2 regions of the Paenibacillus sp. LjRoot56 genome follow, and region 1 is predicted to be linked to the other one. Evidence: riboswitches for the same ligand, from Rfam matches in the RefSeq annotation. Region 1 holds a riboswitch; the other holds the start of a gene.
The links. Region 1 has a riboswitch for FMN ahead of ribD (bifunctional diaminohydroxyphosphoribosylaminopyrimidine deaminase/5-amino-6-(5-phosphoribosylamino)uracil reductase RibD). Riboswitches for the same ligand answer to the same signal wherever they lie in the genome.

Region 1 (15,462 bases):
AGCAACGTGGACATAGCTGCACTGGCTTCCTCTTTGTTAGGATTAAGCTTCTGAAGCTCTTGCATCGCTTTAATCCCCATCGGAGTCGCAGCATTGCCTAAGCCAAGGATATTAGCACTCATGTTCGACATGATATAGCCAAGCGCAGGATGATTCTTTGGAATACTTGGAAAAAGGAAGCGTACAACAGGCTGAAGAAGTCTTGCCAACTTGTGCAAAATACCAGCATCTTCCGCAATACGCATCATTCCCATCCAGAATACCAATACACTTATTAAACCGAAACATACGGTTACCCCATTCTTCGCCCCATCAAATGCAGCTTGTGTAACGGATTCTACATCACCATTAATAGCTGCGACGAGGAAACCAACGACGATAAAAAATAGCCATATCCAATTCACCATAGGTCAGCACTCCTTACAACTTGGCTTTACAATTTATTAATTAATCCGCCCATATGGAGCCAGATATATGAAATAACCCCTGTACTAGCATTCTGCAGATATAACTATACTTGGTCAGCAATGTCTCTTTATAAGGACTGCTCGATTGATAGGAGAATGTTGCTTTCTCGGGAACTTGCATTAATGGGTTTGCCGGATCATAGATCGGTATCGTTTGTATCAGATTATTATTCAATGAAATTCGCAGTGCACCGCGTTCAGCTAACCGATACTCCGTCGCCATTGGATCTACCAAGCTAACTTGGTGCGTTAAGCTAGCGTATTCACCTTCTGCGAGTGGGTACTTAAACGTTCGGCTTGCTACCCAAGGGGTGCCTTCGATTGCATCGCCTTTCTTCACCAGTGTCTGCAGCGGGAAATGATTGAACCCATATTGAAGCAGCTTCGCGTGATCCGCCCAATCATCACCATCATTCAAAGTCACCACGACAAGTTGCTGTCCGTTCCGTGTAGCCGAAGATACTAAGCAACGCTTAGCGAGCTTGGTATAACCCGTTTTCACCCCATCTGCACCTTCGAACATGGAAAGCATCTTATTTTTGTTGAGCCAAGAGTAATCCCACGTTTCATTCGGATTAGGTACTTTTTTCAGCTTTGTAGATACGATGTCAGCAAATACACTATTCTTGAGCGCATACGCGGTGAGCTTAGCCATATCATTCGGACTTGAACGATGACCTTCACCTTCGTCCAGCCCGGATGGATTCGTGAAATGGGAATGATCCATCCCTAGCATTTTCGCTTTCTCGTTCATCAAATAGACGAACCCTTCAACACTACCTCCAATATGCTCAGCAATTGCCGTCGCGGCGTCATTACCGGAACGCATCATGAGTCCAAATAACATGTCATGAAGTCGCATTTCTTCTCCAAGCTTCAAGTAGATGGAAGACCCTTCTTTGCCGAAAGCATTCTTACTGACCTTGACCATGCTGGTGAGGTCGCCTTGTTCAATCGCAATGATCGCCGTCATAATTTTGGTCAAGCTAGCTATACGCATAGGCGTGTCCCCTTTTTCGCTATAAAGCACACGTCCTGACTCCACATCAACGAGCGAAGCACCGACTGCATTCGTATGAATGCTTGGCGGCGCGGCTTCTACATAGGTCCATGGCGCAATTAACAATCCAATCAAGGCACAGCAAATGACGATGAACTGGCTTTTGGTTTTCATTGGTTGGGTTATCCTCCTACACGAGCGAACTTGTACACTTTTTGAGCGAATCCACTGATGAAACTTTGTACAAGTATATGCGAGTGGACGAGGGATATGTCCTGAAAACGATCCAAAACAAAAAGGCCATCCAGAAGTAGAAAATCTACTTATGGATCAGCCTTCAATTAACGCAACTTGGCGTTTACGACTTACTTATTCAATTTAGTTCGCGATTAGTACGCTGTCCAGCCTGCATCCGCTGTAACCACAGTCCCGTTAACAAAGCTCGCATCGTCGGAAGCCAAGAATAAAGCAACCTTTGCAATTTCCTCTGGCTCACCTGCTCGTGGATTTAACCCCATGCCAACCATTGCTCTTTCCATACCAAAAGGATTTGGAGCTGTAATCGTTGTTCCGATGTTTGTGCTCACACCACCAGGCGCGATGGCATTACAACGGATACCGAGATTCGCGTATTGAAAACCAACGTTTTTCGTGAATCCAACTACCGCATGTTTAGATGCCGTATACGCTGCACCCGCTCTGGATCCATTTAGTCCGCCAGCAGACGCTATGTTTACGATGACACCACTTTTTCTCTCTGTAAAAATAGGAAGAACTTTCCGAGTTGTGCGCATGACGCCTGTTGTGTTAATAGCGAAAACTCGCTCCCATAGCTCGTCCGTAAGATCTCCAGCAGGGACAAAGTTATCCATAATACCAGCATTATTTATGAGAATATCAACGGTACCGTATTCTTTCACAGCCGTATCAATCATTTGTGCAACATCTTCTTCTTTCGCAACATTCGCTGCAACAGCAATCGCTGTACCACCTTTTGCTTCAATGCCAGTAACAACCGTTTGTGCCGCCTCTACCCGAAGATCCGACACGACAACCTTAGCTCCTTCAGCTGCGAACAACTCTGCGATTGCTTTCCCCATACCTGACGCTGCTCCTGTAACGATAGCCACTTTTCCAGAAAGCTTCATGTGTATTTCCTCCAAATGTCATGTATTTTAGTGCGAATAACTCACTGAATTGTGCCTATAGAACTTCTTACACTTGGAGTATAATAGAGTATCAGAAGTGATACAATCAGTAAAAAACGCTTGTTTGTTAGCTAACGTACAAAATGATTGATTTTGTTCACTAACGCCAAAAAGGAATGAACATGAATGTCAGAAATTACTAAAAAAACAGATCGCAGAATCGTTCGAAGTAAAATCGCTCTTCGAGAAGCCCTGCTGGCGCTGATGTCACAAAAGCCCTTTACTTCCATTTCAATAACTGAAATCGTAGAATTTGCCAACTATAATCGCGGGACTTTCTATGCCAATTATGAGAGTAAGGAAGATTTGCTTGACGATATCATTGCCAATTTAACTGGGCAATTACTACAATCCTTTCGAGCACCTTATGAACATGTTGAAATATTTCGTATTCAAGAACTGCCTGCTAAGTCCGTTATGATATTTGATCATTTTTTTCAGAATTCCTCCATCTATACCACGCTGATGAAAAGTGAAGTACTGCCCAAGCTGAAGGAAAACATGTTTAGCGCCCTAAAAAAAATCACACAAGAAGAACTATTCTACCCCGATCAAGATAACGAAATCGATCAAGAGTTGTTGAGCATTTATTCGCTTCACGCCTTACTTGGCCTTATATTTCATTGGATTGAAAGTGAATTCAAATATTCACCTTCGTATATGCAGGATCAACTGATCAAACTGATTAACTGGCGTCCCACTTCTGCCAAAACGGTCGTAAAAAGCTCTCACGATTGATGAATGCCCATGAAAAAAGCTGTCCTCAAAGGACAGCTCATAATGACAACAGGCTACACAATAAAATTCTGATTCTCGACGTTGGTGACATTCGTTGAAACGGCTGCTGGCGGCTTCGCTGACATTCCCTTGATCATACTTTGAATCTTGTCCACGACCTGCGGCGCAGAATCGATTAGGCGCTCCAAGATATGCGTTTGATTATCTAACGGCACAACCTTCACGCCATTCTTACCTACAACAAGGAAAGCAATTGGCGTAATGGATACCCCACCACCGCTACCACCACCGAAGGGGAGAGCAACTTTGGCATTGAGTGCGTCGCCACGGTTTATTCCGCCTTCGATTTCGATTTCGGAGTCTGTCACAAACTCACTACCACCTGCAGCGAAACCAAATCCGACTTTTGAGATCGGCATAATGACACTACCGTCTGGCGTTTCGACCGGGTCACCGACAATTGTGTTTACGTCGACCATCTCTTTTATATTTTCCATGGCGACTTTCATGAGGCCTTGAATCGGGTGTTCAGACATCTTCATATTCCTCCTTAGCGTTTTTTCACTATCATCATACGTTTCTGACATCGAAAGCTCATACATCAAGAACTCTAAAGAACTATCATGGTTCAGTTCTAGAATGCCCCTACTAGCATGGGGTTATGTAAAACTCACGAAGCAGGTTTGAATCTAGCTCTCGCCTTCAACGCAAACTGGATCCAGGTTCGAATACCTCCTTTAATTTTAGCTGCTCGATACAACAGCCTTATGCCAGCTGTGACAGCAAACCACACTCGGATTCGACCGGCAAAACGAAACTCCGTTGCAAATTGCTTTTCATTATATTGTGGAATCACATCAATGCGCGGCTTCGCAATTAGCTTCACATACCGGATTGTAAAGCCAAGCAATGAGGACTTGATTCCCCATATGGCCCCTGTCGTTATCGCCGTTTCCGGAGCATCACCAAGACCTACACGAGTAATCCACTTAAGCTCTGTGCACTCCACTTTAGCTAAGGTCATCTTCATCCAACCATACAAATTCAGCGTATGAACAAGAACGTCTTTCGCTTCCTCGTAAAAGGCGATGACTTTATCTTTGGTAATATGATCTCTCGTTTCATCTTTCAGCTTGGCGTTATGTTGGGTCACTTTTTCAGACTTAATTAAAATCCCTTGGGTAAATCCTTTGAATTGAATGATCGGGATGACATAACGGTATCGCACGAGCCCAAACAACCCTCGCATCTCCACGGTAAGCGTATCATTATCTTTTACTCGGGAGAAATAAAACTCACCGCGCATAAAGCTGCATAGCACAACGATAATGGCAATGATGATAACCAAGACGGCCAACCCTACCCACAGCAACACTTACGCCTCCTTAGTCAAAATGAACGAAAACTCCACGCGCAAGATGAATTCTCGCAGGTGGAGTTAGTATGACCTCTAAAAGGAAATGAAATGCATGTATGGATAAGCTTTAACCTAACATGGTCTACTCAGAGTGTTCGTCACTCACGTCGTCTAGTGTCAATTGTTTCTGATCCCCGCTCAAGCGATCGAATAGCATCCGAGTTTCTTCTTCCAAATCAAAACTACCTTGAAAGTTAGCAGAGTCTGGTAGTTCTTGGATCGAATTTAAACCGAAATACTCCAAGAATTGTTTGGACGTGCCATATAAGATCGGTCTACCCACTGCATCTGCACGCCCTACCTCCGTAATTAAGTCCTTACCCGTTAACGTAGCGAGTGCTCGATCACACTTCACGCCGCGGATCTCTTCGATCTCAACGCGTGTGATTGGTTGTTTATAAGCAACGATGGATAACGTTTCAAGAGCAGCTTGTGAGAGCGAGGAACGTGATGGCGTATAAGCAAGTCTTTCAAAATACGGAGCATGCTCCGCTAATGTAGTCAGTTGGTATGCGCCAGCAACTTCTACAATTTGGACGCCACGCCCTTTACGCTTGAAATCTGTCCGCATATCTTTCAGCAGATCTTTAATCACATAAGCATCAAGTTCCATCACCTCAGCAAGTTGCTTGAGATCTAGTCCTTCGTCGCCAGAGGCGAAGAGAAGTCCTTCAATAATCGATTTCATCTGTAGGAAGTTGAGTGTCAAGGTCGGTTCCCTCCTCTTTGGCTTGAATGACGATATCTTCAAAAAGCTGATTTTGGTAGCATGTGATTTTCTTCATTTTCATCAACTCAAGGATAGCTAGAAAGGTAACGACAATTTCTTCCCGCGTCATCTCATAATCGAATAGCTTGGAAAATAACAGCTTACCACCTTTTATTTTAAGCAAATCAACAACTTCACGAATCCGATCCTTTACCGAGATCTCATCCCGTCTGATCCGTGCAACTACGTTTCGGTTTGCTAACTTGCGCAAAGTACGCTGAAAAGCAATCAATAAATCAGCAACATCCAACCCTTCCACCGGGTTCTCTTGAAGATCCGGCAGATACGGTGTTAAATCCTCGGGTTCACGTGTGTAAACGAGGCTGCGCTCCACCTCTTTGTCCCGAAGCATATCAGCAATCGATTTATATTTCCGATATTCAATCAGCTTAGCAACGAGCTCAGCGCGTGGGTCTAACGAATCATCCATATCATCAAAATATTCGTCAAATTCAATGACAGGCGGCTTAGGTAAGAGCATTTTGCTTTTGATGGAGAGCAGAGTGGCAGCCATAACTAGAAACTCACTCGTAATATCTAACTCCAGCTCCTGCATTGCTTGTACATACCCAAGGTATTGATCTGTAATTTCTTTGATCGGAATATTGTAAATGTCGAGTTCATTTTTATCAATTAGATGAAGCAATAGATCAAGGGGGCCTTCAAATGCTTCCAACTTATAGGTAACCTTCATGTCGTTCTTCCCCTTGTCATAGTGAATAAAGATGCATAATAACCTTTACGGCGTAAGGATAAATTCCGCTGAGTGCCCATTGTCCAATCGGGGTCACCATTAAAACGATTACAAGAATAAGTGCTTTGATCTGTTGTCTATCAATCCATCGCTGTTTCGGAGTCGAGAAAAACCCTCTCCATATATACCATCCATCAAGCGGATAGAGCGGCAACAAATGAATGAGTCCAATCATTAAGTTAACGATAACACAATATTGTAAATATACACGCCATTGTTCCACAACGAGCGATTCCGATGCTGCACCAAGAAGGGCAGGTAAGTAGAAGTAAAGCCACCAAAAAAATAGCACGAGTACAAGATTCGTGAGAGGTCCCGCTAGATAAACAATGGTAAGCGATAGTTTTTTATTCTTGGGAAAACGGTCCGAATCGACTGGCATTTTCTTGGACCAGCCATATGGCCCGAAGACGATCATCGCCAACCCCAAGACGTCAAGATGCGCCAAGGGGTTAAGCGAAAACCGTTTGCTATCACGAGCTGTTCGATCTCCTAGCAGCCAAGCGACCCCAGCATGCGCTGTATCATGTAAAGTCATAGCAATTAGGAAAGCAAACAGTCGCGGCAGCAGTGTTTCTAAATGGTAATAAGCCAGCATTAGGAAGAGAATTGCTTCGTCAAATTCGCCATTTCAATCGCAGTTACGGCAGCTTCCCAGCCTTTATTGCCTGCTTTCGTACCTGCACGCTCAACGGCTTGCTCAATGGAATCCGTTGTTAATACACCGAAGATTGTGGGAATACCTGTTTTCAAGTTAATAGCCGAAACACCTTTGGCCACTTCACTGCACACATAATCAAAATGCGGCGTTGATCCACGAATAACGGCACCTAGGGTAATGACAGCATCATACTTGCCACTTTCGGCCATTTTTTGCGCGATAAGAGGAAGTTCAAATGCACCTGGAACCCACGCGATATCAACTTCACTTTCATCCACACCGTGACGCTTTAGCGCGTCTTGTGCGCCGCCAAGTAGTTTGGAAGTAATAAACTCATTGAAACGTCCTACGACGATCCCGTATTTTAAATTTTGCGAAATTAAATGTCCTTCATAAATCGTAGCCATGGTAAGAATCTCCTTTTCTTTTGAACCGTATTAGTTTAGTATGTGATCTTCACTCATTCACAAAATTAAATGCCTTTGCCTACGTCGATAAAAGTAAGCATGTGGCCTAGCTTCTGTTGCTTGGTTTGCAAATAATTAAGGTTATCTTTCTTGCTCTCCATTTGAATCGGAACGCGCTCATCTACTTCGAGCCCATAGCCTTCTAAGCCTTTAATTTTACGCGGATTATTCGTCAACAAACGAAGTTTCGAGATCCCAAGATCTTTGAGAATTTGAGCACCAATGCCATAATCACGAAGATCTGGAGCAAATCCAAGCTTAATATTCGCTTCTACGGTGTCTAATCCCTGCTCTTGGAGGACATATGCCTTCAATTTATTGATTAAACCGATGCCGCGACCTTCCTGTCGCATATATAATAATACACCATTGCCCTCTTCATCAATCTGTTTTAGTGCAGCATCCAGCTGTGGACCGCAATCACAACGATGAGAATGAAACACATCACCTGTCAAACACTCGGAATGGACACGCACCAAGGTAGGTTTGGAAGGATCAATTGTCCCCTTAACTAAGGCTACGTGTTCCTTGTCATCCAATTGATTCGTATAAGCAATCGCTTTGAACGTACCGAAATCCGTTGGCAGATCCACCTCAACCTCGCGCTTCACCAACTTTTCTTGTTGATTGCGATACTGGATAAGGTCTTGAATCGTAATGATGCAAAGTTCATGCTTCGCGGCAATCTCCATCAGATCGGGCACACGAGCCATCGTGCCATCTTCTTTAATGACTTCACAAATAACGCCAGCCGGATATGAGTCACAAAGAATAGCTAAATCGATCGTTGCTTCTGTATGGCCTGCTCTGCGAAGTACACCGCCTTTTTTGGCGATCAAAGGGAAAATGTGACCTGGTCTGCGGAAATCCTGCGGCTTCGTTGACGGATCGATTAAGCCTTGAATTGTTCTGGAACGCTCATGAGCAGAAATCCCTGTACTTGTATCGGTATGATCAACGGAAACTGTGAAGGCTGTGCCGTGATAATCAGTGTTCCGTACCACCATAGGCGGTAAATCAAGTTCCTTGGCTCTCTCTTCGGTGATCGGTGCGCAGACAAGTCCACGCCCTTCTTTAATCATGAAGTTGATCACTTCAGGAGTTGTTTTATCAGCAAGCGCGATAAAATCACCTTCGTTTTCCCGATCCTCATCATCTACGGCAATAATTACTTTACCTAATTTCAGATCCTCAAGAGCTTCTTCAATCGTATTAAATCGAATGGGTTGTGTCATATGCACCTCTCCTAACTTACATAAAGCCATTATCTGCTAAAAAGCTTGCGGTCAGCTTACTTTTCTTAGGCTCTCCGTGAACAGCAGTCTCAGAAGAACCAAATTTGAGCAGTCGTTCCATATATTTGCCAAGAACATCGCATTCAATGTTGACTGTATCTCCGGCTTTTTTGTCGTGGAGAACAGTTTGCGCAAGGGTATGCGGGATAATCGAAACGGAAACATCGTTTTCTGTGACATCTACAACCGTTAAACTTATACCATCAATCGTGATGGATCCGCCAGGAATAATGTAGCGGAATATATGCGGATTCTCCGGTGCGAACCGGTAAACAACTGCATTCTCTTCGGGTATGCGGGAAAGGATCGTTGCTGTGGCATCCACATGACCTTGGACAATATGTCCGCCAAATCGGCCATTCGCAGCCATCGCCCGCTCCAAATTCACACGTGTGCCGGATTGAAGCTTCCGAAGATTCGTTTTCCGATACGTTTCAGGCATCACATCAACGGAGAAGGAATCACTATCATACGAAATGACTGTGAGACACACGCCATTAACGGCAATACTGTCACCTAAATGGACATCTTCCAGTATTTTTTTGGCGCCAATGGTCAACACCATGGCTTGCCCTCCACTATGAATGCGGCGCATGTGGCCGATTTCTTCTACAATGCCGGTAAACATGCCACTCCTCCATTCTCTAGCTCTTATACAACGGATAACCGGTGATACAAACATCCGGTCCGAATTGCTCGACACGCAGTCGGTCGAGCGTAATGGCGTCATCCATCTTCGCGTAGCCGTCGAAGTGGATGTTCACAGGTGCTGCCTGGCCCCCGCCGATAATTTTCGGCGCATACATCAGCACCAGCTTATCAATCAGGCGCCGCTCCAGCATGGCGCCGTTCAAGCGGCCTCCACCTTCGAGGAGGATGGATCCGATCTCGCGCTCGCCGAGCTGCTGCATGGCGAGCGTCAGGTCCACCTGCGGGCCGTCCCCGCAGATGAGGACCGTGATGCCGCGCGCTTCCAGCGCGGCACGGCGCTCTGCGGGCGCCTGTGCGCTCGCGAGCAGGATCGTCGGCTGACGATCCTGCTCGGTGAGCACGCGGGCGCCGAGCGGGACTCGCAGCTGCGAGTCCGCGATGATGCGTACCGGCTGCACAGCCGGTACATCGCCGCGCGTGCTCAGCTGCGGGTCGTCGGCGATGACGGTCTGTACGCCGACGAGGATACCCTGATGCCGATGGCGCAGGGTATGAACAAAAGCTCGCGACTCCGCGGATGTAATCCACTTGCTGTCGCCGGTTTTGGAAGCGATGCGGCCGTCTAGGGTGCTCGCGGTCTTCATCGTCACAAAAGGCATACGCGAGACGATGAATTTATTGAAAGCCTCGTTCAGCTTCGCGGATTCTTCACCTAGTAGGCCTACGCTCACTTCCAAACCGTGCGCGCGCAGCTTAGCGATTCCTGTCCCAGCAACTACCGGATTCGGATCCGTGGTAGCCACAACAACACGAGTCACACCAGCTTCGATGAGGCGGTCACTGCATGGCGGTGTTTTGCCATAATGACTGCAGGGCTCCAAGGTCACATAAGCTGTACTCCCCTTAGCTTCTTCGCCCGCCATACGCAACGCCAAGACCTCTGCATGCCCTTCTCCGCGCTTCAAATGTGCACCCATGCCAACAATGCGGCCCTCTTTGACAAGAACACACCCTACTACAGGATTAATTCCCGTTTGTCCAAGTGCACTCTCTGCCATCTGAAGCGCAAGTCTCATATAGGTTTCGTCATTCAACAGCCCCATGGATGATCACCGCCTTCTTAATCCAATCATTGATTCTAATGCAAAAAAGCCCCTTCCGCTTACGGATGGGGGCCAGAGATTGTTTAGATAACACGAATAAACTTCAGCTATTACGCTTGTCACATTTTTGATCAAATCAAACAATACCGACGAGGTAGTCACTTTGGACAGACCTGCCGAATTTAGGTTAATGTGAAAAAATGAACAAGCATGCTAGCGAATTGGCATTCGCATTTTCCTTCTCCCATCCAGACTATACTGTCGGTCCCGGAATTCCACCAGGTCAACCGTAGCGAAGCTGTTGTCAGGTACCGCTAGCTTCACAACGGGTCACGGACTGATCGCACCATGTACACGTACATGCATACGAATCACCGCCGGTGTGGAATTTCACCACGCCCCGAAGGTTTTGCATACTATAAAAAGAGATTAATAACTAAACCTTAGCTACTAATTTCTTTATTACACAAAAATTTATCACTCACGCATGAAAATTGCAAGGTCTTTTTTCATTTTTTCTGATAAAACTTGTCGGAATTAATGGATTTGGAACTCAACCTGGTTGAATTTACTATGAATTCATTGTTCTAATAAGGCAACATCTGAACAAATCGTTCCTTCTTCCCAATGAGGATTCGCATAGCCTGCGGGTGCATTCAGATATGTCAACCAAGCCTTGTCGAAGCCAGCTTTCTTCTTGGCCGATACACAAGCGTTTCGTTGGTCAACGCCTCTGTTCACCTCCGTTAAAAGTTCTTTCCGCAGCAGTGAATAACGTTTGATCGTACGGTCGAACTCAGCTTCCTTATCGGAATTCATCCCACCCTGTACCCACTCACCTTCAAAAATAAAAGCATAATCTTGATAAGACGCAGCTTGCATCTTGATGGCTTCAGAATAATCACGTAACGCCTGATCCCTGTATCCATGCGATTCAGCCCACATGCCATTTATCAGACGATGATACGGTGTAGGTGATTGCACATAGACGCGTTCAGTCCGTTTAAGCGAATTTTCAACAACCGCATACGTCTCGGTGAATTCCTGCTGCCACGGTCCCGCTCCAACTGAACCGATTAGCCCACCTGACAGCTGAAGCTTCCTATCTCGAATTTCCGCTTTGGATTCACTGGCTATCACAGCTGTTCCCGCGTATGTTTCAAGTTTTCTACCTACCCATGAAGACACGGTATATTCGGAAAAAGTGGTGTGCGCGCCGCTATTTATGGATCCCCAAACAACCTCTGGCTTGCTATCACCTGTAAGATCATCAATGGTCATGACCTTTGTTCGACCGTTATTCGCAGATGAAAAATGTAAATACTGAAGGATGTACTGGCTATCTTCATCAAAATCAATGATGACCCCATAAGACTTTCGTTCCTGTACCAAGCCTGTTTGCTCATCCAGAATATCCTCAACTAGTACAGTTACCCATTCATTCGAAACGCCATCTTGATCTAGATCCGTCTGGATGACGTTTAACAACTCTTTCTTGGAATCGTATGGCGACACTCGTGTTTGAAGCCATTCCGTCATATCAGTCATAGGTTCATTGAAGTGGCTAAGCTCTATTCTAAGCTGCTCAATCAAAGGTCGCTTCACCGTTTCAGAGGGCGTTTTAGCTACATCTACATCTGAGATCAAGGAAACATGTTGCGGGCTTTGAACGGTGAGTGTGGGCCGCTCTTCTCCTGTCAAAGTGAATAAACAGAGTATACCCATCCCTATACCTGCTCCTACATACCTAAGCCAAGTCTTTTTCAAACTGACATCACCTTTCATACGTATTCCCTTTTTAAGTTTGACGTATCCGTGTTCAGATCGGTTCTGATTGACTTGCTGTTACATGAGAATATTTACGGCTAATTTCGTTATTCATTCGACAACTTATTGAACCTGGATAACATGGGTAGGAGTTGGATTAGATGTATTGCATTGGAGGTTGGGTAGTGGGGAAACGTGTGTTGTTTTGCTGCTGAGTTCCTAGAGGTGTTTTGTTGCTGAGGTGCTGAGTAGCTAAGACATGGAGGACGTGGGCATGAAGTCTGTAGAATTAATTTAATTACCCATCAAACCTCAATTTACCTGTAAAATATGTAGCTAATTCAGAAGAATTTCATCAAATTTTTCAAGTAAATGGAAATTATACAGTTAATTCTTCTCCGTTCACGCTTTTGTACAAAAACACCTGAAATTAACTACAGAAAATCCATTTAGTTTGAATTTAATCCAGAAATTCAAGTAATTAACTACATTTAATCCATCTATTTCCGCCGAATCCTTTCTAGTTACATACAAATACAAAAAACTGCCCAGACCTAAGTCTGAGCAGTTCATATGACAGAAATTATACTTCTACAACTTCTACTTTTTCCATTTTGTCTTTGCCTTTGAATGCATCAACAAGCTCCATACCTTTGGATACTTTACCGAAAACCGTGTGTCCGCCATCCAAATGTGGTTGTGGTTGGTAAGCGATGTAGAATTGGCTGCCACCTGTGTTACGACCAGCATGCGCCATCGCTAGGGAGCCGCGCTCATGTTTGTTGGGGTTGATTTCACAGTTGATTTGGTAGCCAGGGCCACCAGTTCCTGTTCCAGTTGGGCAACCACCTTGTGCTACGAATCCTGGGATTACGCGGTGAAAAACAAGTCCGTTGTAGAAACCAGAGTTTGCTAGTTTTTCAAAGTTAGCGACAGTATTAGGTGCATCTTTCTCAAAAAGATCGATAACAACCTCTCCGCCACCTGCTAGTTGAATTTTTGCTTGTTTTGCCATTATGTGGTTCACTCCTTTAGGAAATAATATCTTATTCTACTATGAATGACTGCATTACACAAACAGCAGGAGGAACCCAGCGTAACTCTAGGGCCTCCCGCTGTTTTCATGATGCCTCTATACCGTTTTGCTCACTTGTTTCATTCTCGCTGGAATCACGTCATTCCCTACGATTTGATCAAAAGATTCACGTTTCACGACAAGGTCGCTTTGACCGTCTTTGACAAATACAACACCCGGTCTACGAATTCGGTTATAGTTGCTGGCCATCGAGTAATTGTAAGCTCCTGTACTCGACACCGCCAAAATATCACCTGCCACAACCTTCGGCAGATTCACATCCCAGATCAGCATATCGCCGCTTTCACAGCATTTGCCGGCAATGGAAACAACTTCAGCTGGCTGCTCTGCAGCGCGGTTCGCGAGACCCGCTTCGTATACAGCATCATATAGGGCAGGACGCGGATTGTCAGTCATACCGCCATCCACGGCCACATATTTACGAACACCGGGAATATCCTTCGTTGTGCCAACCGTGTAAAGCGTTGTCCCTGCATCGCCTACGATGCTCCGACCCGGTTCAACCCAAATTTCCGGAAGCGGATAGCCGTTGCTGCCGAAATTCGTTTTGATCGCATCAGTAATCGCCTTCACATACACAGCTACAGGTAGAGGTATATCTTCACTCACATAACGAATTCCGAAGCCACCGCCAAGGTTGATTACTTTGAACGTGACATCTAATTCTGTCCGCACATGAATTGCAAATTCAGCCATTTTCTCAGCCGCGATACGGAACCCTTCGACTTCAAATATCTGCGAACCAATATGCGAATGAATGCCCAAAAGATCTAAATTGGATAACTGCGATGCCTCTTCAATCGCGCGGAATGCAGATCCATTCCCCAAATCGAAGCCGAATTTGGAATCTGTCTGGCCTGTTGAAATATATTCATGCGTGTGCGCCTCTACACCTGGCGTAATCCGCAATAAAATTTTCACTTTTTGGCGTTTCTCAGCTGCAATCGCATTTAACATTTGCAACTCGATAAAGTTATCCACGACGAAGCATCCAATTTTGGCATCAATGGCCATTTCCATCTCAGAAATGGTTTTGTTATTCCCATGGAAATGAATACGTTCAGCTGGGAAGCCTGCTTGAAGCGCTGTATACAGCTCGCCATCGGATACAACATCCAAAGACATACCTTCTTCTTCGACAATTCGGCACATCGCCATTACACAAAACGCTTTACTTGCATAGGCTACTTGAAATTTCAGCCCAGAAGCTCCGAAAGCTTCAACGAATTCACGACAGCGCTGACGTACGAGTGTCTCGTCAAAAACATAGAGAGGCGTACCGTATTCGGCAACTAACTTTGTCGTATCAACACCGCCAATTTCGAGGTGGCCTTGGTCATTTATTCTACTGGTACCATGTAAATACATAGCAATATTTTCCCCTCTCTACTTGAACCTTCCCTATGCCAAATTCCGCTAAAGAGGTCGCATACATACTAATAAAAGTACCATAGAGCACGCGCATTTGACAATACATGCGCCTAGAACAAACAAAAAAGGGCAGGAAGATTCCAGCCCATTTTTAAGCTATGATTTAGGTTGACGGGTACCATCAATTGGCTTTGTAATGCTAAGTCTTGTTTTGCTTGCTAGTACTGGTCGACGAAGCAAAATTGCGAAAAAGCTCTTGGCATTAAACGGGATAAACGGCCACATATAGGGAGCATCATAAGATTTCTTTGAAGCTAACATAATTAGCCATAATGTGGAGCCAATCACAAACCCAGGAACTCCAAAAATAGACACTGTAATTAATAACGCCAGCCTCACGATTCGATTCGCTAAACCTAATTCATAGCTTGGAGTAGCGAACATCCCGATTGAAGCGAGTGCTAAGTAGAGGATGACCTCGTTGATAAAGAGTCCTGTCTTAACAGCAATATCTCCGACCAATATCGCGGCCACCAACCCCATCGCAGTTGCAAGCGGTGAAGGGGTATGTACCGCTGCCATCCGCATGAGATCGATTCCTATATCTGCAATCAGGAATTGAATGAGGAGCGGCAACGTACCTTCCTTCTGCGGGCCAAGGAATTCTAATCCCGCTGGTTTTAGGGAAGGCTCCATTA
Region 2 (15,462 bases), on a different contig from region 1:
TGTAGGCCTTACTATTTGGCTGTAGGTGGTTCCGATATTTCAGTCATCTAGCTGGACCTGTAGACTCTCCGATGATTAGCTTGGCGTCCAAAGTCGTTCTATTCGACACTTTCTCACCGCGCTTGAGCTTCAGCACGTTCTCAACAGCCAGCTTGCCGATTTCATCCTCATTCTGAATCATGTGCGTAAACCGATAGCCGCTGCCCAGCGTAGTTGGTGGACTATCGAAACATAGGATAGAAATGTCCCCTGGTATCTGAAGTTCCATCTGCTCCACCGCTGCCTTGGCTAGTAAGGCTATATTATATTCCATCGCGAATAAAGCTGTAATGTGCGGATTGCTCCGCAAATGCGTCTTGATCATCTCGATATCTTGATTAATGTTGGGTTGATGGAACGAATTCGGAAGCGTAGACGTAATTTCGTCCAACCACAGGGATCGGTCCACAAGAACCCCGCGTTCCGCGTGAGCGCGTACGAAGCCCTCAATCCGATCTTCGATCGCCGTTGTATCCATAGGCGGCGGTGTGAGTAAGCAGATTTGCTTATGGCCCAAATCAAGCAAGTAATCCGTACCTGTGCGTGCAGCACTGATGTTATCTGTACTGATCGAAGCTGCCGCTACCCCCTTGAGGTGACGGTCCACCAACACTAAAGGGAATTGCTGAATGACTAACTTCAGGATTTCCGCATTGTAGAACTCCCCTTGCGCAGGAAATACAATGATGCCATCCACGCCTAATTCGAGAAACGAACGAATCGCTTTCTCTTCATTCTCAGGCAAGCCGAAAGAACGGCGCAGCACAAGGAAACTGTCGTTGTCGGCCGAGGCACGCTCCATGCCGTAAATCATTTCCGTCCCAAACGTATTGCCGAAATCCGTGATGACAAGGCCGATCAAGTTATGTTTGGCCCGATCCTCGGAAGACAACGTTTCCGCTGATGGCTCGCTTTCATCCGCGACAAAAGAGCCCTTCCCCGGCTTACGGACGATCAGTCCAACTTCCGCCAGCATCTCCAGCGCTTTCTTACTTGTGATCCGGCTCACGTTATAGTCATCGGCCAATTCCTTCTCGGAAGGAACGCGGTCTCCAATGTTATATTTGCGTTGTAGAATCTCTTCCCGCAGCGTTTCATAAATTCGCTCATAAATGGGTCTTGAATCTGTCGACATTGCTCCCCACTCCCTACTCCCAACCAAATGTTATATCATATATTGATATTAATATATCATGTTATACATTTTTTGAAAAGATGGGAGTTGGGAGGGGGGGTTACTAGAAATTCCTTCCCTAGCGTCTATTGCCCCCTCTGGTTGCTCTTCCGACTCATAAACCATAGCGTCAACCAGATAAGTATAAACCCAAGCAACTGACCTATCGTCAGCTTTTGACCAAATACGAGCCAGTTCATACAGACCCCCACTGCAGGGAAGGCAAGTTCAGCAAAGCGTCGCAAAGAACGCTTTGGTGGAGGACAAACCTTTATAATAAAGCAGCATGCTAAGCAGGCCTGGGAAAAAGGCTTGGAACAGCAAATTTACCGCAATAATCGTCAGTTCACCGCTCGAACCGTTCAGCCCCCATTGGTCACCACTTGCTAACAGAACAATCGATAGAAGTGGAAGTGCCAGCAAGAAGCGAAGTGAAGTCACGACAGGGAAATCCAACTTTTTCTGAAGCAGAAATTTCCCCATCACCGTTGAACCACCCCACAAAACAGCTGCCAATATGGAGAATAAGCAACTTATTGTACCTAAATCCTTCAAGCCCATGCCAGGCACGTCGAGACCGAACGTAAGCAGATAGGTCCCTAACAAGGCCACCCCGATATAGGCAAAAAACTTCGACGGCAACGTCTCTTTGAGCAGCACACGAGCTAAGATAATTGCGAATAAGGGCTGTAATTTCTGCAGAAGCAAGATCGCATTGGCGCTGCCATGAGAGAAAGCCGCGGTGAATAGAATGGTGGCAATCGCCGATCCACCCCAAGAAATGAACAGCAGTGCGCCAATAACAGCAAGAGAGAGCTTACCTGTTAACGTACGGCGATATTTCATTAATACGGGCACAGCGTAAATAGCCAATAGAACATGTTCGATGAATACGATTTGCGCCGAGGTAAAACTTTTCAATAATAAGATGCGAAATAGTGGATCTAGTCCCCACAGGGTTGCGCCAAGTGCGACATACCAGATCCCGCTCATCCCACTCGTACGCGTGGATGGAGAAAGCGCACCTTTACTACCAAAATTAACTACATTTTCCAATTCAAAAACCTCCTAAAGAACGTTTTGAATTGAACCTTCTCGAAGAACAATACCCCCGCTCATGTTGATGGCGGGGGCATTGACAAACAGACCTGTTAAATAATGAAATTTAACAAGTTTGTTCTTCACCTTCTCTCATCCGGACTATACCGTCGGCCTTGGAATCACACCAAGTCAGTCCCAACCATTGCTGGCTGGGAGTCGCGGGCTTAGATACACACGGGTATCCTCACCGCCGGTAGGGAATTGCACCCTGCCCCGAAGGTTCATATTCGATTAAGTGTATACTACCAGGTTACAGTTTAAATGGCAACCATTTTTATCAGTTATTGGATTTGACCCAGCCGCACAATTTTCATGTCTACATGAACATCATAGGATGCAGATTTATACATCTCATGCCATGTTTCACTCGTCATATTCGAGTGGTAAACTCGGCTCCGAAAAATTTCGCCAAATCCGATCGGATCCGAATTTAAGGAAGTTAATTTCTTTAGTAAACCATTTATTTGCTTTTCTGATTCTTCATTCATTCCTTTTTGCAGGGCTTGAATGACACTGGCTTTACCGAGATCGAGCTGCGCAGAGCTTTCCGTAAGCATTCCCTTCAATTTGATATTGACCTGAAACTTAAGTGGGCTCTGGCTGATCAACTTTTTACTGCTATCGCTAGATATATTCTCCACCACAACACGTACGGTCTTATCTTTAACTTTCTTCGCGATATCACCCAATTGATCTGAGTCTAAGGACAGTTCGATATTACCCGCTTTAAAACGATCCCGTATTGTCTTGAGGAAGAAAGCTTCCCTTGGGTCTACTGTACCTACCAATTTGTCACCACTGAAAACAGCCACATCTTTCAACTCTATGGAATCGCCTTTTCGTTGTAGCAGCGGTACCATGGGATCTGCTGTAGAATATAAGGTAGAGAGGAATTCATGAAGTGTGCCTGAAACCATCTGTTCATCCATAATATTCTGGTGAATGTCGTCTACAATAAAGGTTCCGACATCCGGGAACTGAGTATATTTATGCATTAATAGATCTTCTGCTCTGTCTTTACTGACAGCCATATAAACCGTACTAGCAATGGAGGCGTCTCGAAATAAGGTGTCTACCAATGGCAAAAGTCCAGCCTGGGCAAGTTTATAATCATAAATGGCGACCCGAAGCTGACCTGAAACGACCTTCTTATTCGACTTACGGTTCGCAGCAACGCGAGCTCCTTTACTTGTCAGCCCCTCAGAGGTGATCGTCATGACAGATGATTTGGAACTAGGATCGATCTGATGAATCACATAGGTAGCATTAATTTTTTCCCCTTCTCCTCGGTCATACCCTGCTGCTATCGTCACGAATCCACCAAATTACTTAGATAGTAAACACCATATGTCATGTTATGGGTTAATTCTCTACTAACAAAATCAGGAAACATACGAAACGTTTCTTGAAATTGTATGTTCATTTGAGGCAATTCTGCTACGAAATTAAAGGATGTAGTCGCCGTCACATAGGGCTCATTAATCTTAGGTTTGGGTTTAAACAAGAAATTTTTTATAGAAAACATGGTTCAATCACCAAAATCCTGACGTTTCGATAGTAGGAATATCATGCGCGGAATTGATGCAGATTATGTAAATGAATGGGTATATGTATACAGAAAAAGACTGAACTCACCTTATCTTCCCTAGTGAATTCAGCCTTATACAATTTAAATAACAAATTCCATAAATTCCGGTGAACGCAGTCTTCCGCTTAGGGTCCAGCTTCTAGTTTTAACCCTCGCCATAATCCGCGGCTCCATATAAGCGAAATTCTTGTCTTCCTTGAAAACTAAGCGTTTCTGCACACTTTCTATCACTTTTTGGTGGATAGGTGATACGCCTGATTCAACTATGCCTACAGGAAATTTGGATCCATCTGCTGCATCAATTGAGACCAGTAAGGCAAAATTATTTTTTCTATAACCAGAAATGTACACATCTGCATACGTCCAATTAATTACTTTTTGCCAGCGGATGGAGCGTTTGTTTATTTCATAAATGGAATTTTCTTTTTTGGATTTTATAATAATACCCTCAAGCCCGCGGCCGCGAACTTGTTCATAATACTCGATGGCATTTCCTTCAAACATTTCAACTTTTTTATAATTTTCATTTTCTTTAAAAGCCTGATTCAATAGTTCTTTACGCTTAAGCAAACTTAAACCCGTGACGTCAATACCTTTGTATCGCAAAATATCAAAAGCACAAAAAACCACAGGTTTCTTATTTTTTCTAGATAAAAACCTTGCGGACATCGCTTCAAAATCAGGTTTCCCTTGATCATCCAGCACGACTAATTCACCATCCAGTATGGTGCCTTCCGGTACAGGACATCTTAATAGCTCAGGGAATTTATGCGTTATTAAGTCATTGTGTCTCGTATACACATACAGTTTATCCATATGAGAAAGAATACATCGTAAACCATCTAATTTTAATTCCGCAATATGATTCTTACTGTCAAATGGCTGGTTATTTTTGGCATTGTACAGCATCATAGGAGAAATGAACATGTTATTATCACCCTGACTTAAATGATACTTCACAATGAACCTCCTGCCTATTGGTAACTGTTTCCCGAGCTTTTTTTATATAATAAAAGAATCCTCCAAGTCTATCTTCCCTTTTGTGAAGAAACCTTGTATATTAAACATACAGTTTAATAAAAGCGTTTTCATGGCCAGGAGATAATGAGAGGCCCTAACACCAAACGATGTATATCATCGTGGTTGTTAGGGCTTTTTGTTGTTCATTCGCAGAAAGGAGTAGACGTGTAGCATAAAATGCATCGTTTTTTCCTGAGATTTCAGGATTTATCGTTCTCACTGTCACAAACGAAATGGAGGAATAACATTGTACAAAAAAAGTTTTTCGAAAATGTTCGCGAAGTGCTTAGTAGCCGCGTTGTTGGCATTGCATGTCGCGGGATTGGGATCCGTCCCTGCAGCCCATGCTGCTGCAGTAAGTCCCTCTGACTTGGTGATCTCCGAGATCGTTCCAGCTTCAAGTGGTTCAGGACAACCCTATGAATATATAGAGATCTTCAACCGTACATCAGAGACGATCGATCTCGATAACTTCAAATTACAGTACTATACTGCGTCACCTTACACAACAGCGGGTAATACTTGGAAAATATCCAACAAAACTATCGGACCGAGAAGCTATTTGGTCCTCTGGTTAAAAAAATTCGATTATCCTAATGTACCGTTAACCGACTTCAACCTCAATTATGGTGTTAATCTGACCACAACTAATGTATTCGAGATTGCTTTAACGACGAGCGCTCAAGGGCTACATGACTCGTCGAAGCGTCGTGTCGCCCTTGCCGATGGCAGCGGAAATGTGATTAGCGGAGCTTTTATTAACGATGGCGTCGCTGATGGTACCGCTGGTAACATCAATAAAAGTGTCACTTACACATACACAGGAAATCTGGATACAACCAAAGTTGCAAACGGACAAATAGCTTCTCCCGGAATAAAACCAGCAATCCCAGCGGACCTGACGGCAACGCCATCTATAGACAGCGTAGCGTTACGTTGGAGCGCGAATACGGAAGAGAATTTGGCAAGTTACAACGTTTATGTGCCAGAGACGCAGCAAGCCTACACCGTTACGGGTACGACATATTCGATTGTTGGTCTAACAATCGGAACCACCTATAATTTCCAAGTCACGGCAAAGAATACGAGCGGAATCGAGTCACCGCGTGCGTTAGTCAGGACAACCACGCTAACGAATGGTGATCTTCCTCCCTCAACGCCTACAGGATTGATGGCGGTTGCCGGCCCAGCGTCGGCAACTATTACCTGGAATGCCAACATGGAATCCGATGTATCTGGTTATAAGGTTTATATGAATGGTAATAACATTTCCGGTACAGTAACTGGTACAACGTACCAGGTAACCGGATTGTCAAACGATATCACGTATCATTTTACGATTACGGCCGTGGATACCGTCGGCCAGGAATCAGCTCTTTCGGGTGCAGTCGCCACTATACCACGACAATATCCTACCCTAATGATTACGGAAGTAGTACCCGATAGCCTGAAAATTGATATGACCAGCGGCACGCCTGATGCCTATGAGTTTGTTGAAATCTATAATACGAGCAGCGATCCGATTCATTTAAAAGACTATAAAGTTATTTATTCAACGCCGACCGTTTATAAATGGCCGATTATGTCTGATATCGTAATTCAGCCCAAAGGAACTGTCGTGTTATGGGCCAAAAATACAAGTAACTCCACAACGAATACAGCTACATTAGCAGGCTTTAACACGAGCTACGGCACGAACCTGACCACGGATCAGCTTAGTGAAGTCGATGCTTTAGGAGGAATGGCCAACGCCTCTCCTCGAACGTTATCCATCGCAGCTCCAAACGATGTACCGATCAGTACAGTTTCCTATGACGCGGTAGATGTCGGGGAAAATCGGGGGGCTAATTTCACCTATCCGACGGATGGAACGATCATATTGCGAAAGCTAAGATATACCGAATCCGCAACCCCGGGCTCCGTGTTTGCCGCTCAGCAGCCACCATCGCCATCGGATCATAGTGCCCCCGCCGCGCCTAAAGGACTAACGGCTACAGCGAGAACAAACAGCAGCGAATTGAGCTGGAACGCGAATCTTGAGGCAGATGTCGCCTATTACAATGTGTATTTGGATGGAACTCTAAGTCAAACGCTGCTAGGAAATCATACAACCGCTACTTTCATTAATTTGCAAAATAATCAACCTTATACGTTCGCGATTACAGCAATAGATACAGCTGGCAACGAATCGTTGAACTCCGAGACCGTAACAGTGACGCCTACAGGAGCAATGCTGCCTAAGCTTCTAATCACAGAGCTTTCTCCGGACACAGGCAACTACTTACCCTCTGGGGCACCTACCAGTTATGATGCCTATGAATTCGTGGAGATTTTCAATTCAAGCAATACTTCGATAGATCTCGAGGGTTACAAGCTGCAATTTACGAGTGCTGATGTGACGAAAAGCTGGGAGAAAACGATCGACCAATCGTTTGTGATCGCTCCGCGCGAAATTAAGCTCATTTGGACTCGAAATGTCGGACTCGATTTCTATTCAGATGAGCATTTTAATCACTACTATTTCGATACATATTCAGAAAAGTATATGCCACAAGGGAACATTTACAAAATAAATGACGTCAACGGTCTTATCAATGCTGGTCAGCAAACGCTTGCGATTTCCGACCCGAATGGAACGGAGATTATCCGTGCAACATATAACGATAACGGTGCGACCGATTTTGCAGAGAAAAAGACAATCACTTATGCTTATCCGTTTGACGGATCGACAACCATGAGGAAGGTCAGCACAATGCAATCCGCATCACCTGGTGTATTACAGGATGGACAGGTGCCTCCAAAAACGAAAACAGACGATCTTGCCCCCACCGCTCCGACTGGCGTCACTGTTGTTGCTGGTGAAGGTAAAGTATCACTTAGTTGGAACGCCAATATAGAATCGGATCTCAACGCTTACAAAGTTTACAAAGATGGACTCTTAGACATCATCTTACCTATAGGGCAAACAACGTTAAATGTGCCACTGCTTCAAGGAGGAATCTCGTATTCCTTCGAGATATCCGCACTCGATTCCTCTGACAACGAATCGCTGAGATCTGCAGTAGTCGTAGCAACGCCGACGCACCAACGTATCACACAAACGGAAAGAGCCATAAATCCATTTAATTCGACTTACCAAATGCTATGGAACGTAAGCAGCGAAAGAGCCATTATTCCTGGACTTGCTGAAGATTTCGTTCCGCAAGGAATGGCGTACGACAAAGATGAAGATTGGATTATCATCACAAGTTATATGGAAGACAAACGTCCGAGCACCCTATCGATCATCGATGCACAAACCGATCAATTGATCAAATATGTAAACCTATATGATGGTAATGTACCTTATAACGGCCATGCCGGCGGCGTAGCCGTCAGTAAAGATCATGTCTGGATTGCCTCTGGGTCAACTATTTATCAATTGAGCAAGGCAGACCTAATCAATGCCCCGGATAAAGGCGGTGTGTCCTTCGAAAGCAAGTTTGCAACGGCCACCAACGCATCCTTTACCAATTATGCAGACGGTATTCTATGGGTAGGAGAATACTACTACCCACCTACCTACACGACGGCTGCCAGCCATAAGTTGTTAACCCGCGACAATACGTACCAATACGCGTGGGTAGCTGGTTACCGTTTAGACAGCCAGACCGACGTGTTGCCAACCAGTAGAAATGACGGAACGAATACGGTTGTTCCCGATTTGATTTTGTCCATACCGGATAAAATACAAGGAATGGCGATGCTGCATGACAGCATCATGCTCAGTCAGTCCTATTCGCGGAGCAGGGACAGCAATCTTTTGAAATACAATAAACCTGATTTTAACGGAACTGCCGATACGATCGTGAAGGTAAATGCTGTCGATGTACCCGTATGGTATATGGATAGTCATGCGAAATCGGCTGGTAATAACGATATGCTCGTTCCACCTATGTTGGAGAATATGATCGAACGGGATGAAAAGTTATATCTATTGTTCGAGTCCGGTGCTAACGAATACCGAGATACAGCTAACTATACGCTTGATCGACTCCAGATGGTTGATTTGTCACAGTGGACGAATTACGGAAACCCTTCCATTCACGGCTTAGCCGCATCAATGGTAGCAGGAACTCAAGGTCAGGCGAGTGTGCTGGAGGAAATGGGAAATAAGCCACAAGTGGACGCTACACATGGATATCACTTTGCGAGCAGCAACCCGAGTGTTGCGGAAATCTCAGCAACTGGATATCTTCATGCAAAAACGTATGGAGAAACCGTTATCCGTGCATCCAACGGCATCCGGACAGCAACGTTTTCCTTAACGGTAACGAATTCGACTGATGAGCACAATCAGGAGCCTGTTTATTCACAAGAACCTAAATCACTACCTGCAGCACCACAGTTAGAAACAACCTCGCTCATTGTAAAACCAGAAGATTTAACTTCGACGAACGGGAAAGTTATACTCAAGTTATCGAGTGAAAAAAACCAAGTTATACTGCCGGCCAATACGATAAAATTGCTCAAAACCGGCTCTTTGGAAATCGTCAGAGAGGATCTTAAGGTAACACTTTCAAAGGATTCACTACAAGCAATTGCCGCACAGGCGACTGAGGGAGAACGTAAAGACGGATCAGTTTCTTTTAAAATAAACAAAGTGCCAGATGACAACATAACCGCTCAGCTGAATCATGCCCACGATTTGGAAAATGCAATTGTACGAAGCGCCAGCGATGCCGTGGACTTCCATCTGAGCATTGTGAACAATGATGGCGAGGAAAAAGAAATCAGCACATTCGATACTCCCATTACTGTTACCTTTAAGATCAACCCCCAGATGGATAAAAATCTGTTGGGCATTTATTATGTCGACAATAACGGAGTTGTGGAGTACGTCGGTGGGGAATTAATAGGGGATGTCTTGGAGGTTCAGCTGCACCACTTCAGTACTTACATCATGTTGGAGTACAACAAGCTTTACGCTGATGTTCCTGAAGGACACTGGGCGAAGTCAGCCATCGCCGAATTAAGTGCTAAGCATATCGTTCAAGGTGTAACCGATATGACATTCGAACCTGCCAGATCCGTAACGCGAGCAGAATTTGCGGCGTTACTCACAAGAACTATGCAGCTGAAAGCAGCACAACGATCCTCATTTGCTGACGTTCCCGAACATGCATGGTACGCCGAAGCCGTCACAGCACTAGCTGAAGCCGGTATCGTGAACGGAACTGAAAGTAACAACTTCGCCCCGGATCGTACGATATCCCGCGAACAGATGGCGGTCATGCTGCTACGGGCTGCGGAGGTCGTCGGGACTCATGCTGAAACCGTAAGCATGAAACCGACATTTACGGATGAAGACACGATCAGTAATTGGGCAAGAGAAGCCATAGCGAAAGCAGTCCGCATTGGCTTAATCGAAGGTAAAGATAACCATCGTCTGGATCCACAAGGCCCAACATCCCGTGCGGAGAGCGTCAAGTCAATCAACAATTTATTGAACAGAATGAAGTCATCGTTGCAATAATGATACCAATACAAAAAAGATCTGGATGCGCGAAGCACCAGATCTTTTTGTATTGTCACGCCCCAGCTACAGTCTAATTGGGCAGCTATTAGCTAAGACCAGCTTTGGTCAATCCGAATGCTGCATCAGCCGAGCCTGGTACATTCTTGAAAGCGACGTTGATGCGATTCCAAGCATTGATTGCCATTACGGAGAAAGTCAGATCTGAGATTTCTTTCTCAGAGAACTGTCCGCGTACCCGATCATACAATTCGTCTGGCACACCATGCTCAGGAAGCTTAGTCAGAATTTCTGTCCAAGCCAGTGCAGCCCGCTCGCGGGGCGTAAACAGTGTCGATTCTCTCCATATTGCAATGTGGTAGAGACGAAGCTCGCCTTCCCCATGGATCTTGGCTTGTTTGACGTGCATGTCTAGACAGAAACCACAACCATTCATTTGTGAAGCTCTGATGTGAACAAGATCAAGAATCTTCTCTTCAACAGCACTCCCCTGTTCTGCGTTGCTGAATTCCAGCATTTTTTTGAAAAGCTCCGGTGATTGCTGCATATAATTTAAACGTTGTGTCATAAGTTCTTACCTCCTATTTTTTCTGACACTATGAAGACAACTGGCGACTTCAAAGTGTGACAAATCCTGGAGGTCACGTTTCTGATTAGCTTCTTTTACCCTGCCGTCTATATTGTCATTCCCCTTGATTTTATGGGCAATTGGCGGTATACGACTTCGCCGCAAAGCCTCAAGTAGCTAAATGTTGTAGTTTATCTGGATTGACAATAATGTAAATACGTTGAATCGTCATGGTTGGTTCATCCCATTCAAAACAAATGACGCCAGTTGGCACACCATCTTGCGATAACAGTACCCCAGGCTGCTCATTAACCTCGACAAGCTGCGCTTTCGATGCTGGAAAGCGACTTTGAGAGAGAGCACTCAACAATTTGAGCACGCGTTCCTTCCTATATATAGGCTGGATAGCTGCTGAGACTTTCCCTCCACCATCCGCAATCAGGATGACATCCTCTGTTAACATATCCACCAAGGATTGAATGTTGCCATTCGAAATTCCCGAAATGAATCGTGACACCAGTTCCTTTTCTTCAACCAGACGGGTGGATGTGCTTGCCTGCTTTGCCGAGGACACATCTACCTTCTTCTTGACACGACTGAATATCTTCCGGCAATTCACTTCCGTTTTATTAAACATTTCGCCGATTTCACTATGTTCATACGCAAAAACTTCGCGAAGAATAAACACCGCTCTCTCCAATGGGGTCAGTTTATCCATCAGAATAAGAAAAGCATAAGAAATCGTATCATGGCGCTCTGCGCTTTCCAACGGACTATCCTCGTTGATCTGCACCGTTGGTTCTGGCAGCCAATGTCCCACATAGCTAATTCTTTTTCGCCGTGCTGACTTTAATTCATTCAAACATCGGTTAATCATCATTTTGCTTAAGTATGACTTGATATTATGAATATTCTCATGGATATGGCCATGAATGCTTATGAATAAATCTTGCACCATATCCTCTGCATCTGATCTAGAACCAAGCATCCGGTACGCAATAGAAAACAAATGAAGTTTGTAGGATGTATACAAATCCTCCATGTTCGTTGCGGGGTGATCCATCGTGAAACTTTGCATAATAACACTCCTTCTTTCCTAAGAGAACCTTAGCCATTCTGACAGAAACATGCGTTCTTTGATAAGACAACTGGCGTTGTCCATCTGTGACATAAAACTTGAAATAAAAAAAACAGCCATCATTGGCTGCTTTTCTTTATTTCGCATTTATCACTATTTCAGCGAGGCAACTCCACCGATACCTCACGACGGGCCGCCGCGGAGCGCAGCACGCCGTCAATAATCGCTTGCTGGATTAGAATCTGCTCACCAGGAATTGGTGCTGGTCGACCATCCCGAACTGCTTCGGCAAAATCGTGTACTTTCTGATCGAACAGATTCAATTTATGCTCGACAAGTGGAACTGGCGTCGCTGTATGTCCACCGAATTCATCATGGAATAGCGTGATGGAACCTACGGAGCCATCCCATACCCCTGACCACGGCCCAGCACCAGCCGGAGTCACTTTAAGACCCGCATCCGTACCGAGAAACATCGTTGATCCAAGGGTATCCATATGCATCGCCCACGATATTTTGAATTGCAGCACAAGATCATTCTCGAAGCGCACCATCGCAACCCCGAAATCTTCGACTTCGAACTTGCTCGCTTCCGGATGGTACAGAGAGTTAGTACCGAAATGGTTAGACGTAAATGCGGACACCGTTAGCGGACGAGGATATCCGAGCGTATTCAGCGCCATGTCTAGTGAGTAACAACCAATATCCGCCATCGCACCTGCTCCGGCGAGCTGTTTACTGATGAATGTCCCGCCTGGCATACCCCGACGACGCCCGCCTCCCGTCTCTACATAATAGACATTGCCAAGTCGTCCTGATTGAACAATCGTTTGCAGCAGTTTCATATTCGGATCATAGCGAGGCTGGAAACCCAGTGTTAGCATTTTCCCGCTCTCATTCGCCGCTTGTGTCATATCAATACCTTCTTGAAGTGTCACCGACATCGGTTTCTCAAGTAACACATTCTTTCCTGAGCGCAAAGAATCCACTGTCGTTACGTGATGGGAAACGTTCGGCGTGCAAATGCTAACCCCATCCAAATCTAAGTGCAATAAATCCGTATGGCTATCAAATGAAGCAGCTTCCGTTAATCCTTCCTTCTGTGCGAATGCTGACGCCTTGCCTGGGATTACATCGGCCACACCTACAATCTCCACATAGTCAAGTTTTTTATACGCGGATATATGGGCTTTGGCAATGCCCCCAGTTCCAATGATCCCAATACGCAGCTTTTTGCTCATTGTCGTCAATCCTTCTCTCTATGAAAGTGTTTGAAGTCCGAACTTCCCTTCATTTCAATATAGATTGACAATAGCATATAGAAGAACGATTTTTTAGTTCATATTGATGCCATCGGAAGTGTAAGATTGCGACATTCGCCAGATCACCGCTCTATCGACTCGCTAATCCCCTTTACAATATCAAGAGCCGAAGCCGCTCGTGGCCATCCTGCATAGAAGGCCATATGCGTAATTGCTTCTACTAATTCTTCTGTGCTTAGGCCATTCTCTATAGCCAACCGCAAATGATACGGTAGTTGTTCTGTCGTACCTCCTGCGACCAGCACAGCAATCGTGACTAAGCTTCGATCCCGAAGAGAAAGCTGCTCCCTTCGCCACAAATCTCCGAAAAGCACGTCTTCCGAGTATGCAACGAATGCTGGCGCGATTTCACCGTAGGCTTCCCTTGCGGTAGACACTATTTTCCGATGAGTCATAGGTCACGACCTATCTTAGGCGCTTTTAACATTTGGGCTTCTCCGTTACCGAACGACCAATCCTCGAATTCGTTATCCACCAGCACCACAAACACATCTTCTTTCCGCATAGGAAGCTCATTGGATAATAGTTCAGCTAGCGCTCTATAAAAATCTTTCTTCTGCGAAGTCGTTCTCCCTGATTTCAGTGTTATTTGAATGTATAGCAGTCCATCACTTCGTTCGACACCTAGATAGTTAGAACTGTAAAAAAACTCACCTTCCTTATGAGAATGAAACACTTGAAATACATCGTCTTCCGGAACGTTGAAGTACTCCACCAACTCGCTTCCGATAATTCGGCTGATCTGTCCTAACTTCTTACGATCATATTGGTTCTCGTAGTAGCTGACTCTTATGAATGGCATACCATGCATCACTCCCTTGATGAGATAGCTACATTGTACTCCGCACATCTAAATCTATATAATGGAATAAAATGATGATCTCAATCAATTTTATCGATGGAGGCTTGAGGGATTTGGATTTAAAGGAATTAATCACTTTCCAAACCATTCTTAAAGAGGGGACGTTCTCTCGTGCAGCAGAGAAATTGAAATATGCACAATCTACGATATCGAACCAAATGCAACGATTAGAGAAGGAAATTGGCGTGCAACTTTTCAACAGGGGATGGGACGTCGAACTGACGAGTGCTGGGGAGCGATTCGCGTTGGAGATTGATAAACTCATTCAACATTGGAACGATGTTAGCAATCTGACCAAAGCCTTACAGCATGATGAGATCGGCAACTTGCACGTAGGCGGAATCGAATCTGCCATGCAGAAGCTACTCCCAAACACCATGCGGCTATTTCTCGAACAGAAGCCACGAATCTCCTGTCAATTCACGATGGGGAATACAGATACATTATCACAATCGATTATCAAAAAAGAGCTAGATTTCGCAATTTGCGGTGAACCGTCCGATTCGTCGCCATTCTTTTTCGAACCTCTTTATCATGAGAAAATAGCTATTGTTGTTGACCGAAGTCATCCACTGCTGGAACGAAATCGCGTTACTTTCCGTGAGCTTCTTCATTACCCCCTCATCTCAGGGGGACCCACATGTCTCTATTACTCACAAATATCCAAATTACTATCTCATTACGAAGTAACGCTTCCCAATCTTCATACCCTAAACCAAATTTCAGCCATTCCCCATTTTGCAAAAGGAACGCTGGCAGTGGGTCTCGTTCTGGATTCAACTCCTTTGATCCCAGAAGTGGTGAGAATTGCTATTGCATGGGATGAACCAGTGATCCCCATCGGGATCTTACTGCTTCGTGGACAGCACGCAGCCCCCTTCTCTCATAAGCGATTGTTCTTACAACTTTTGAAAAAGGTATTGAACGACTCCTGAGTGTTCTTCTACTTCTACACAGCCTTCCCAGTTAATATGCGTACGGCCTCTTTAAGTATCGTCATATCTCTCAAAAGCATAAATTTGGATGAATAATCGGTACAAGTTAACACCGAATCATTCATCACGGCCAGTGCTTGATCTAATGACATCCATTGAACGGCCATCCCTAGCTGGATCTCGTTTTCAGTAAGCTTGGTATCGCGAAAGCTAGCTTTCGCAATTGCTATATAACAGTATGAGAATTGCAAATACTTATT

Region 2: linked by a shared signal. The riboswitch ahead of ACSQ8O_RS22120 (DMT family transporter) and the one ahead of ribD (bifunctional diaminohydroxyphosphoribosylaminopyrimidine deaminase/5-amino-6-(5-phosphoribosylamino)uracil reductase RibD) in region 1 are both predicted to bind FMN.

Annotation. Positions count from the first base shown of each region.
Region 1 is NZ_CAXURV020000004.1:878,891-894,352, forward strand. Features, by position in the region: gene ACSQ8O_RS29855 (nucleoside recognition domain-containing protein) at 1-407, opposite strand, end outside; gene ACSQ8O_RS29860 (D-alanyl-D-alanine carboxypeptidase family protein) at 448-1,641, opposite strand; gene ACSQ8O_RS29865 (SDR family oxidoreductase) at 1,857-2,615, opposite strand; gene ACSQ8O_RS29870 (TetR/AcrR family transcriptional regulator) at 2,802-3,413, shown strand; gene ytfJ (GerW family sporulation protein) at 3,467-3,949, opposite strand; gene ACSQ8O_RS29880 (DUF2953 domain-containing protein) at 4,084-4,788, opposite strand; gene scpB (SMC-Scp complex subunit ScpB) at 4,913-5,518, opposite strand; gene ACSQ8O_RS29890 (segregation and condensation protein A) at 5,502-6,293, opposite strand; gene ACSQ8O_RS29895 (site-2 protease family protein) at 6,310-6,951, opposite strand; gene ribH (6,7-dimethyl-8-ribityllumazine synthase) at 6,951-7,421, opposite strand; gene ACSQ8O_RS29905 (bifunctional 3,4-dihydroxy-2-butanone-4-phosphate synthase/GTP cyclohydrolase II) at 7,487-8,716, opposite strand; gene ribE (riboflavin synthase) at 8,733-9,404, opposite strand; gene ribD (bifunctional diaminohydroxyphosphoribosylaminopyrimidine deaminase/5-amino-6-(5-phosphoribosylamino)uracil reductase RibD) at 9,421-10,530, opposite strand; FMN riboswitch at 10,763-10,942, opposite strand; gene ACSQ8O_RS29920 (hypothetical protein) at 11,110-12,297, opposite strand; gene ACSQ8O_RS29925 (peptidylprolyl isomerase) at 12,881-13,312, opposite strand; gene lysA (diaminopimelate decarboxylase) at 13,430-14,761, opposite strand; gene ACSQ8O_RS29935 (spore germination protein) at 14,921-15,462, opposite strand, start outside.
Region 2 is NZ_CAXURV020000003.1:682,845-698,306, forward strand. Features, by position in the region: gene ACSQ8O_RS22115 (GntR family transcriptional regulator) at 44-1,174, opposite strand; partial or broken gene ACSQ8O_RS22120 (DMT family transporter) at 1,300-2,206, opposite strand; FMN riboswitch at 2,393-2,539, opposite strand; gene ACSQ8O_RS22125 (Ger(x)C family spore germination protein) at 2,596-3,627, opposite strand; gene ACSQ8O_RS22130 (ATP-dependent DNA ligase) at 3,984-4,862, opposite strand; gene ACSQ8O_RS22135 (lamin tail domain-containing protein) at 5,170-10,437, shown strand; gene ACSQ8O_RS22140 (carboxymuconolactone decarboxylase family protein) at 10,526-11,005, opposite strand; gene ACSQ8O_RS22145 (RNA polymerase sigma-70 factor) at 11,175-12,083, opposite strand; gene ACSQ8O_RS22150 (Gfo/Idh/MocA family protein) at 12,242-13,324, opposite strand; gene ACSQ8O_RS22155 (carboxymuconolactone decarboxylase family protein) at 13,468-13,800, opposite strand; gene ACSQ8O_RS22160 (tautomerase family protein) at 13,797-14,207, opposite strand; gene ACSQ8O_RS22165 (LysR family transcriptional regulator) at 14,321-15,202, shown strand; gene ACSQ8O_RS22170 (NUDIX hydrolase) at 15,217-15,462, opposite strand, start outside.